DNA from 3 places in the Paenibacillus sp. FSL H8-0548 genome. Region 2 is predicted to be linked to each of the others. Evidence: riboswitches for the same ligand, from Rfam matches in the RefSeq annotation. Region 2 holds a riboswitch; each other region holds the start of a gene.

Region 1 (3,280 bases), 2.5 Mb from region 2:
GCAATTTGGAGGCTTGATGCTGGTCGTTTTAGTCATCTTATTTTTGTTAACTCAGTTTATGGTAGGTCGCAAGCTGCGTACTATCGTTCGCGCTGCTGTTAATTTGAACTCTAGCGAAGCGGATCTTACCTATCGAATAGAGAATAAAGGCAATGATGAAATTACGCTGCTGGGAGTGGAAATCAACCGTTTTATTGAGCATATGCAAGATTTGATGCGTACGATTCGCTACAATGCAGTCTCGGTGTCAGATTATGCTGGCAAGCTGAGCGTAGGCTCGCATCAGAGCAGAGAGCTCTCGTCCCAGCTTGCCTCTACGGTTAACGAAATGGCGATTGGCGCGGAGAATCAAGCAGATGGTGCTGTTGAGGTTGCGAGGTCGATGGAGGATATGGCTACAAGTGTTGGAAGAATTGCTTTTTCCTCAAACATAATGGCGGAAGCATCAAGCGATATGCTGGCTGCTGCCGAGGAGGGCCATGAAAAAGCGAATAACGCTGTTGGGCAGATGGAGAGATTAGGCACGGCAACTGCTGCTATCTCGCGTGTCATCGGACAGCTTAATGAGCGCTCATCTGAAATTCAAGAAATGGCAGGCACCATTGCGGCTATTGCGAATCAGACGAATTTACTGGCGCTGAATGCGGCTATTGAAGCAGCTCATGCTGGCGAGTATGGCCGAGGGTTCGCAGTCGTATCAGGCGAGGTGAGGAAGCTTGCGGAGCAGGCATCGAATCATGCCGGTCATATTGCAGAAACGATCAATGAAGTGCTTGCCTTAACCGCAGACGCGGTCGGCGCAGTAAATACGGGGGAGCAGGAGATGGAGCAAGGAATGAGGATCGTACACGAGCTGAAGGATTCCTTCGATACGATCTGGAAGGAGTCCCGTCAGGTTACGCTGCAAATTCAGGACGTATCTGCTTCGACTCAGGAAATGGCGGCAGGCAGTGAACAGGTCAGTGCCTCTGTTGATACAATGGCTCAAGTAGCAAAGGATACTTCGGTCCATGCTGCCCAATCAGCGGCTGACACGGAGCATCAAAATCAGCTTGCCGAAGAGACGCTAGCGCTAGCCTCGTCAGTGAATGAGCTCTCCGAGGAGCTGCGGAGATCTATTGAGCGGTTTAGGATTGAATAAACTTTTTTTGCAATAAGCCCTTTGTTTAATCAGCTATATCTGATACAATTCACAAATCAACTACTTACAATTTAATAGAATAGCTTGTATGGTGCTGCCGTAAATATTCGTATGCAGCTTAATAGGGAAGTTCGGTCAAAGTCCGACGCGGTCCCGCCACTGTATCGCAGAGCTGACTATCAGTTAATCCACTGTCTATTTAAGACGGGAAGGAGATAGTTTGGCAATGAAGCGAAGCCAGGAGACCTGCCATAGAAGCGCTCTATATTTCTCACGAGGATGGGAGGGAGATGTTTATTTGTGTTTTGCAATAGGTATAAGTAGGCCTATGCGTGAATACACAGGTATGACCAAACATCTTGCCAATACGGAAAGGTGTTTTTTTTTTGTTTACATATGATGAAAAAGGAGAGAAAGCTTTGATTACATTTAATAGATTTATGAAAAAGATGCTTCCTGCTATGTTGGTTTTTGTTCTAATTTTTGGGTTATTTGCACCACAGGTAAGTAAAGCGGCAGATCATACAGACAACACTTCATTAAATACGATGATTGAGAAGACTGTTGATTATTATAAAAATAGAAATACAGAACTGACCTCTTGGTGGGATCTCGTTGCACTTTGGGGTGCGGGTCAAAATTTAAGTGACGGCAGCTGGCAGCTTCCGCCTTGGTATAAAACTGATCAAGGATTGCTGCCGACCGCATCAGGAACCGAGCATATCAATTACATCTTTGGTTTGCTAGCTATGGGGGAAGATCCTGCACATGCCTGGGAAACCAATCGTAATCTGTATGCAGAGCTTGCTGCTCAGCAAAATGCAACTACAGGGGCAATTGGAAATGGATTGACAAACAGGCATATGTGGGCAATGCTTGCACTTGATACAGGAGCGAAGCTGGGAAGCTCTGTCGGTACGTGGGATGCAGCGGCTAAGCAGAAGGCTGTAGATTATTTGTTGAGTAAACAGCTTTCAGACGGGGGCTTTGCTTTCTTCGGAACGACTTCTGACGCTGATATGACAGGTATGGGGTTACTTGCGCTAGGAAATTATCAGAATGATAGTGCTGTTCAAAGTGCAATTGTAAAATTAAAAGCATTTTTAAAAACAAAGCAATTAAACGGAGAACATGTAATGTTTGGCAACAACTCCAACAGCATGTCAGCAGTCGTAACGGGCTTGACAGCAATTGGAGAGGATGTTTTATCAGATGCGTGGACTGATAATGGCAACAGTATTCTGGATTCCTATGCACTTTTCCAAGTGCAGAATGGGGCTTTCAAATATTTAGAAAGTCAGTCAAATGCAGATGCTATGGCGACTAATCAGTCACTTATCGCATTACTAGATACCAAATATCAGAAGACGGTATGGCATCGCTTCGCTGATATTAAACTGCCAGTTCGGGTTTCGGTAGAAGTAGACGGCATTTCTGATCGTATTTACGAGAAAAATATCGTTTCTGTTCCGCAAAGTACGAACTCGGCAACGGCTTTAGATGCGCTTAAGTACGCACTAGACAAAGCAACACCTGCTATCCTTTACAACATTGTAAATAGCAGCTATGGTCCATATGTACAAGGAATAGACGAGCAAGAAGCGGGCTCCCTTGGCGGCTGGGATGGCTGGATGTACGAGGTTAATGGAGCTGCACCAGATGTAGGTGCAGGAGAATACCAGCTCAAAGAAAATGATAAGGTTCGATTCTATTATAGTCGTTACCCAGCTATTGCGACCGCGGCAGAGCTGGCAGGCGGCACAACTGATCCCTATGTTGATGTTACACTTGTAGGAGATGATTTCAGCAGTGAGGCCATTTCCGCTGAGAATTGGATTATTAATACAAACTCAGCAGACCTAACGGTTCAATCTATAACGAGTGTAAATAACCAAACCGTTAGAATTCAGCTTCATGGTCAAGTAACGAGTGAGCCGATTACGATTCAAGCATTATCAGCGGCATTAATTAGTAAGCAAAAGAGTAATACGATTACTCTGAGAATTCCGGTAAAAGCTAGTCTGCAGGTTGACGGGATATCAGGGGCAATTTTTGCAGCACAAGAAGTTAAAATTAAAAACACTGAAAATCCGACAACAGCGCTAGATTTGTTGAAGAAAGCTCTTGATCAAGCAGTTC
Region 2 (3,280 bases):
TGGGAGGATGGAGACATTGTACGTGTCGAGCTTCCGAAGGCACTGAGGGCTGAACAGCTGCCAGGCGAAGCGGGAACTTATGCCTTTATGGATGGTCCGATCGTACTCGCAGGGCTGGTGGATGAGCAGCGGCGGCTGATTGGAAATGCTGAGCAGCTGGAAACTCTGCTCGTCCCAGATCGGGAACGTAACCATAGCTGGTGGAACTCTGGCTATTACCGTACGAGAGGGCAGGAGAGGGGCATTCGGTTTGTTCCTCTGTATGAAATAAAGGATGAAAGCTATACCGTATATTTTCCGCTTATGACAGAAAACCATTTACCGAATTAAGAAAATAGCGTATTCTTGTCCGTGTGTGAGCCGTAATCGAAAAGGAGAATGGATAACATGAGCATATTGGGTACAAAGGATAATCCTTGGAAATTAAAAACTCCACCGCAGTCGTCAGAATACGAAATGTACAAAGACGAAAAAGATGGTATTGAAATTTTAGTGTGCACGGTAGGGAAAACGGTTTTGCATTATGATTATCGTTGTATTGCGGATTTAACTGCCATGCTAAAGGGGCATAACGACTGGATAGAGCTAGGCAGTGCAGATGAGCAAAAGCCTGCAAAAGAAGGGACTGTCGAGGCGTGGGGACGTTCGCCTGAAAATCCGCTTGGCGGCTGGTATGGCTTGAAAAAAGGCTTCCGAGGTAGATTTGGCATGTACATACCGCCATTGATGGAGGAATTAGGACTTGCAGAAGTAGAGCATAAGCCAAGAAGCAATCGTATGAAATCAATATAAAAGCAGCGGCCAAGGATGCTATTTTAGAATCCTTGGCTGTTGTTTTTACATAGACAAAAGGTCCATAATTCGATATGATGAGCAAGAAAATTGAATAGGAGAAAAAGGTGCCAATGATGTTTTATTTTGAGTGAAAGCATCCATTGGTTAAAAGGGAAGAGGGTGAAAATCCCACACGGTCCCGCCACTGTGAAAGAGGAGTCCTTGCAAGCATGCCACTGAGAAGCGGTGGAAAGCTGTAAGGGTGATGATTCTAAGTCAGAATACCTGCCTGTTTCTCATACACCGTTAACTCTACGATGGATAGGAAGGTGTTTATTAGTGCATGAATCCTTTAATTGCACCCGCTAGTAAACCTCTTAACTATTCCTGTTGTGAGGTTTTTTTTGATGCTCTGATGTCATAACAATATAGGACTAGATAGGGAAGGAAGATTTTATGATGAGAAAAAATAGGTTTGTGGCGTGGGCTTTAGTTATAAGTTTGCTTCTTTCAACGGGCTTTTGGAGCAGGGATGCAGCGAGTGCTGCAAGCCGTGTTGATTTACACCATTTGTATACGGATGCAGATGCCTTCTCTGATTGGGCATACAGCGCGATCGGCGATGCTACGCAAAATGGCTTCGTGCAAGGCAGCAATGGGAAATTTAATCCGAAGGCTGCGGTTACAAGAGCAGAGTTTGCTAAAATGCTAGTCTCTGTTCTTAAGCTGGATATGACCTTGGACAGGGCTGGGAATTTTACTGATGTTGCGAAAAAGGATTGGTTTTATCCTTATGTGACGGCGGCTGATCATGCGGGATATATGTCCGGCTTTAATGAAAGGTTTAATCCGAATGAGAGTATTACCCGTGAGCAATTGGCAGCAACTCTCGTGAGGGCATTGGCGATCGAGCCCATTAAGTCACCAGCAGTCATTAAAGATATAGATGCGGCCGCCGCTTGGGCGAAGGCAGATATTGAAACAATTGTTGCTTTTGAATTAATGACGGGCGATCAATCAGGCTTCCAGCCAAAGGCTTCTGTAACGAGAGAAATGGCGGCCGTTGTAGCGATGAGAGCCTACGATTACAAGCTAGCAGAAAAGCCTGCTGAGAACGAGACAGATCCTGACAAAATAGATGCGATAACGAAGCAGATCATTCAAACGGCAGCCTTTATGCAGAAGGCTGTAACTGATCCGGCTATTGCAAGTGTCGGCGGTGATTGGACTATCGTAGCACTGGCACGTTCAAGTGCAGCGGTTCCAGATGCCTATTTTGCTAACTATTTATCGAATGTAGAAAAAACGATGAAGGAAAAAGCAGGCAAGCTTCATAGCGTGAAATATACGGAATACGATAGAGTTATTTTGGCGCTGACCGCACTTGGGAAAAACATTGACGACGTTGCAGGCTACAGCCTAAGAGAACCTCTTGCCGACTATGAAACGTTAATCAAGCAGGGCATTAACGGTCCGATTTTCGCGCTTATTGCGCTCGACAGCAAGCACTATGAAATTCCAGTTGTTGCAGGCGTGAAGACGCAGACCACGAGAGAGCTTCTGATTGATTTTATTTTGAACAGGGAGCTTCAGGACGGTGGATGGGCGTTAGGCGCAAATGCTGATGCGGCAGATGCAGATGTTACAGCTATGGTCATTCAGGGGCTTACACCTTATTACGAAACAAAGGATAACGTAAAAGCGGCCGTAGATCGTGCCATTACCTGGCTGTCGAAGGCACAAAGTGCAGATGGAGGGTTTGCAAGCGGGGACTCTGTTAGCTCGGAGAGCGTTGCTCAAGTTATCGTAGCTTTGTCGGGCCTAGGCATTCATCCACATCAGGATTCGAGATTTGTTAAAAATGGATATTCCACCATCGATGCTTTATTAAGCTTCGCTGCACCAAACGGAGGATTTTATCATGTGAAGCAGGGTGGAACGGATAATGGCGGAGCGAAGCCCGGAGAAGTGGATTTGATGGCATCGGATCAAGCCTTGTACAGTCTTGTTGCTTATGAGCGAATGGTTAAAGGACAAACGGGTCTATATGATATGACGGATGTAAAAGGATGAGGGTGCAGGGAGCGAATGGGTGAATGAATAACAAAAAAATGAATAACAAAAAATGGTTGACAGCTTTATTGATCATTGGCGTGCTCGCTATTGCGTTTTTCTGGGGCGGAAATTATCCGAAGAGCTCGGAGAAGCTGGCGAATAGCAGCATAGAGGCTGAGGTCGCTCTTGAGACGACTGATTCGGCGATTTCTGATGATCTGCAGCAGGATGATCCGATAAGCACAGCAGATAACGCTGAAGCGGCGACGCCAATGCCTGCAGATGCTGCAAAGCCTGAGGCAACACCGCTGCCATCACCATCGGCAGACCCGGTTAAGCCAGCAGAAACTGCTGCTTCAACCCATGTGGATAAAGTGACGCAGACTGAGGCGCCAAGCAAAGACAAAAGCACTCCAAAAAAAGAAGTGGATAAGAAACCAGCTGCAAGCAA
Region 3 (3,280 bases), 1.2 Mb from region 2:
TCGATAATCTGGTCCAACGAGCAATCGGATGACATGCGGAACAACTAAACCGACGAACCCTATAACACCGGATACGGATACGGCAGCTGCTGTTAATAGCGTTGAGCTGATTAGTACAATTAGCTTTGTGCGTTCCACGCGTATGCCCAGATGGGCTGCATGCCGCTCGCCAAGCACGAATAAATTTAGAGATTGACCATATAAGAGCAAGATCGGCAGACCTAGTGCTAGAAGCGGAAGCAGCATATAAACATTGCTCCAGCTGCGCATAGCTAGCGAACCCATTAGCCAAAACAAAATTTGGTTCACAACGCCCTCCGACATCGATACCATGAAGGATACAAAGGCGCCTAAAAACGCTTGTAAAATGACTCCTGACAAAATCAATGTTTCAATCTGCATGACCCCGTTGTTTCGTGACAGCCAGAAAACGCCTAACAACGTAACTGTTCCTGTTCCGAATGCAACGAGCGGTATCGTCCACATGCCAAGCGCTGTCTGCAAGCCGAACAAAATAATAAATGCAGCGCCGACTGAGCAGCCCGAGGCAACCCCTAATGTATAGGGATCAGCAAGCGGATTGCGAAGCACTCCTTGAAAGCCAGTACCAGCTAGTGCAAGGCATGCCCCAACAAGGACAGCAAGCAATACGCGCGAGAGCCGTACCTGCGTTACGATTGCAATTTCTGCGGACGAATAAGGAACTGGCTGATCAGACAGCCAAGGCAGTTGATGCAGCATGATTCCCCATACGTCCCTTACTGAGATGCCGGCTGATCCTATCGAAAGGCTGACAACGATAGAAACAGCAAGAAGGAGCATAGCTGCTCCTCCATACCAAACCAATTTATATGTCATTTTATTATTTTACGAGATCCGGGTGAATAACTTTAGCAAGCTCCAGCAAACCATCAGCAAGACGCGGTCCTACGCGTACGAGCGGATCCTCGGTCACTGCATGCATATGCTTGTTCTTCACTGCATCGATGACATTCCAGCCTGGGCGGCTTTCAATGCTCACAACGATAGGATTCGGCTCCTCCTTCAATGCAGGATATATAATAAACTCTGGGTTTTTCTTGACGATATCCTCAGCGCTAATCTCGTACCAGCCTGGGAGCGAACCGGAAATGTTGCTGCCGCCAGCGAGCGTAATAAGCTCATCAAGAAATGTGCCGGAGCCTACAGTCCAGCCAGCATCGAACTCTAAGTATACCTTCTTCTTCTCGGCATCCTTAACCGCTTCAGTTACCTGCTGCTTTACTAGGCTCATATGCTCAGCAATTGCAGCTGCCTCGGATGGTTTATTCATAATATGGCCTAAATTTTCGATTTTGGCAATGACTGCATCGTAGGTGAGCGGATCTGTTGCATAAACGTTGATGTTCAGCTCGCGAAGCTTCGCAATCGCTTCTGTATTCATTGACGATGATGCGAGTACAAGATCGGGCTCAAGGGCGAGTACCGCTTCAATATTAGTCGTGATATCGCCTACCTTTGGCTTAGACGCAACCTCCTCTGGATAATTGCTCCATTCATCAACTCCAACAATCTGCCCGCCAGAGCCTATAGCATAAATGGCTTCTGTTTCACTAGCTGCAAGCGTGACGATCTTAGTTGGCACTTCCGTAAAGGTGATTTCTTCTCCTGTATCATCCTTTATCGTAAAGGGATAAACAGTGGCACTCCCTTCTGGCGAAGGCTCATGCGTCGTTGTTTGCCCAGATTGATTTGCTGTATTTGTTGGCTTGTTCTCGGTATCCTTGACATCACCGCATGCAGCTGTAATCATAACCAGCATCGACAATAGCAAAGCGAATAACAGCTTCATCCTATTACTGTTTTTTCCAATCATCTTTTACTACACTCCCATAATTTTTTTCGTATGAACAACAAAAAGCATCTCTGACAAAGGTGTCAGAAATGCTGTTATACGCTGCTTAGCCGTTAGCTTAAGCGAATAGCTTCTCCAACACTTTCCCCAAGTCCACGTAGGTTTAAGCGTTACATAAACAGGCAGATTTTCTGACTCGGCAGCTGCAGCGCTGCTATTGCATAGCTGCTGTGCCTTACAGTGGCGGGTCCGTGCCGGATTTTCACCGAGCTTCCCTATTAAGCGTAAGCTAAGACCATCTATGTGGACATTCATCCTCATCGCTTAGCTCCTGCACCTGTTCACTTCAATCTATGAGATTATCAGTAGTAAATATAACATTGACCCATAAAATTTGTCCAATACTGACCTAGCTATATGAAATGAAGGGTACCAGTTCTGCTCACAGCATTCACCGCATAGGTAACGTAATGAGCGATATTCGGATTAAGGCGAAGGAGGTTTTTATTAAAAATGACGTCTGAGCCAAAAGCACATGCTCCCTTCATCAAATATATACTCATATTTGTTGTGCTAGCGCTGCTTGCCAGCTTGACATTTATTTGGCTCCGTTCAGGAGCTAAAGCTGCTCCCCCAATTACAGAACATACATTTGAGCTTGGTCAAGCTGTTTGGGAGATAGATGCCTACCCTGCCAAGGTGCTTCAAGAAAACCACTTCGAGGTTGGCCTTACAGATCTAACGGGTGCTCCCTTGCAGGGTGCAATTCTTTCCGTCAAGCTTGAAATGCTGAATATGGTTTGTGGAGATTATGAATTTCAAATGACTGAAGTTCTGCCAGGAAAGTATTCTGGTGAAGGAATACCTTTGATGGCAGGCAAATGGAAAGCAACAATAACGCTGGAAAAAGCAGAGCATAGCTACACCCTCGTTAGAGTGCTGCAAGCGATTCATTAGCAGCATTGCTTTCTTACCACAGCCACGGATTAATAGAAGGAATAAAGCCGTTAGCGGCCAGTCCTCGCAATATCGAGATGATTCCAACAGCTAAAGCCGTTGCTACACTCGCTTTCCTCATAAACCGACGCCACTTTTTGTTTGCGAATGCTGCGATAGATGCAGCCGCCGCTAACGCAGGAAAGGTTGATAAACCGAATAAGGCCATGACGGCCGCCCCTTCGAGCCATGATCCCGTGGAGGCTGCCGTCATTTGCATCGCATAGGTCAGGCCGCAGGGCAAAAAACCGAACGAAATTCCCGTAGCGAGCAAATGTCTAGTTTCTTGACTTTCTGACCGCTGTACTCCCCCAGCCAAGCGCTTATGGAGAAAGGCCGATAATCGATGCATGAATGGCAGCTGAAATCTCCTCCACAGCCAGAGCAGCAAGAAGCAGCCGCCTATAATAGAAGCTAAGCCCTGTACCCCTGCGAGTCTGCCTGCTACAT

What was found. Region 2 has a riboswitch for cobalamin ahead of MHI37_RS20965 (S-layer homology domain-containing protein). Riboswitches for the same ligand answer to the same signal wherever they lie in the genome.
Region 1: linked by a shared signal. The riboswitch ahead of MHI37_RS09845 (DUF4430 domain-containing protein) and the one ahead of MHI37_RS20965 (S-layer homology domain-containing protein) in region 2 are both predicted to bind cobalamin.
Region 3: linked by a shared signal. The riboswitch ahead of MHI37_RS15310 (ABC transporter substrate-binding protein) and the one ahead of MHI37_RS20965 (S-layer homology domain-containing protein) in region 2 are both predicted to bind cobalamin.

What each region holds. Positions count from the first base shown of each region.
Region 1 covers NZ_CP152049.1:2,329,497-2,332,776, forward strand. Annotated here, with positions in the region: gene MHI37_RS09840 (methyl-accepting chemotaxis protein) at 1-1,141, shown strand, start outside; cobalamin riboswitch at 1,214-1,410, shown strand; gene MHI37_RS09845 (DUF4430 domain-containing protein) at 1,561-3,280, shown strand, end outside.
Region 2 covers NZ_CP152049.1:4,798,415-4,801,694, reverse strand. Annotated here, with positions in the region: gene MHI37_RS20975 (beta-L-arabinofuranosidase domain-containing protein) at 1-330, shown strand, start outside; gene MHI37_RS20970 (DUF6855 family protein) at 388-792, shown strand; cobalamin riboswitch at 881-1,082, shown strand; gene MHI37_RS20965 (S-layer homology domain-containing protein) at 1,231-2,847, shown strand; gene MHI37_RS20960 (DUF4430 domain-containing protein) at 2,871-3,280, shown strand, end outside.
Region 3 covers NZ_CP152049.1:3,622,754-3,626,033, reverse strand. Annotated here, with positions in the region: gene MHI37_RS15315 (iron ABC transporter permease) at 1-858, opposite strand, end outside; gene MHI37_RS15310 (ABC transporter substrate-binding protein) at 863-1,855, opposite strand; cobalamin riboswitch at 1,998-2,152, opposite strand; gene MHI37_RS15305 (hypothetical protein) at 2,348-2,791, shown strand; gene MHI37_RS15300 (sulfite exporter TauE/SafE family protein) at 2,805-3,280, opposite strand, start outside.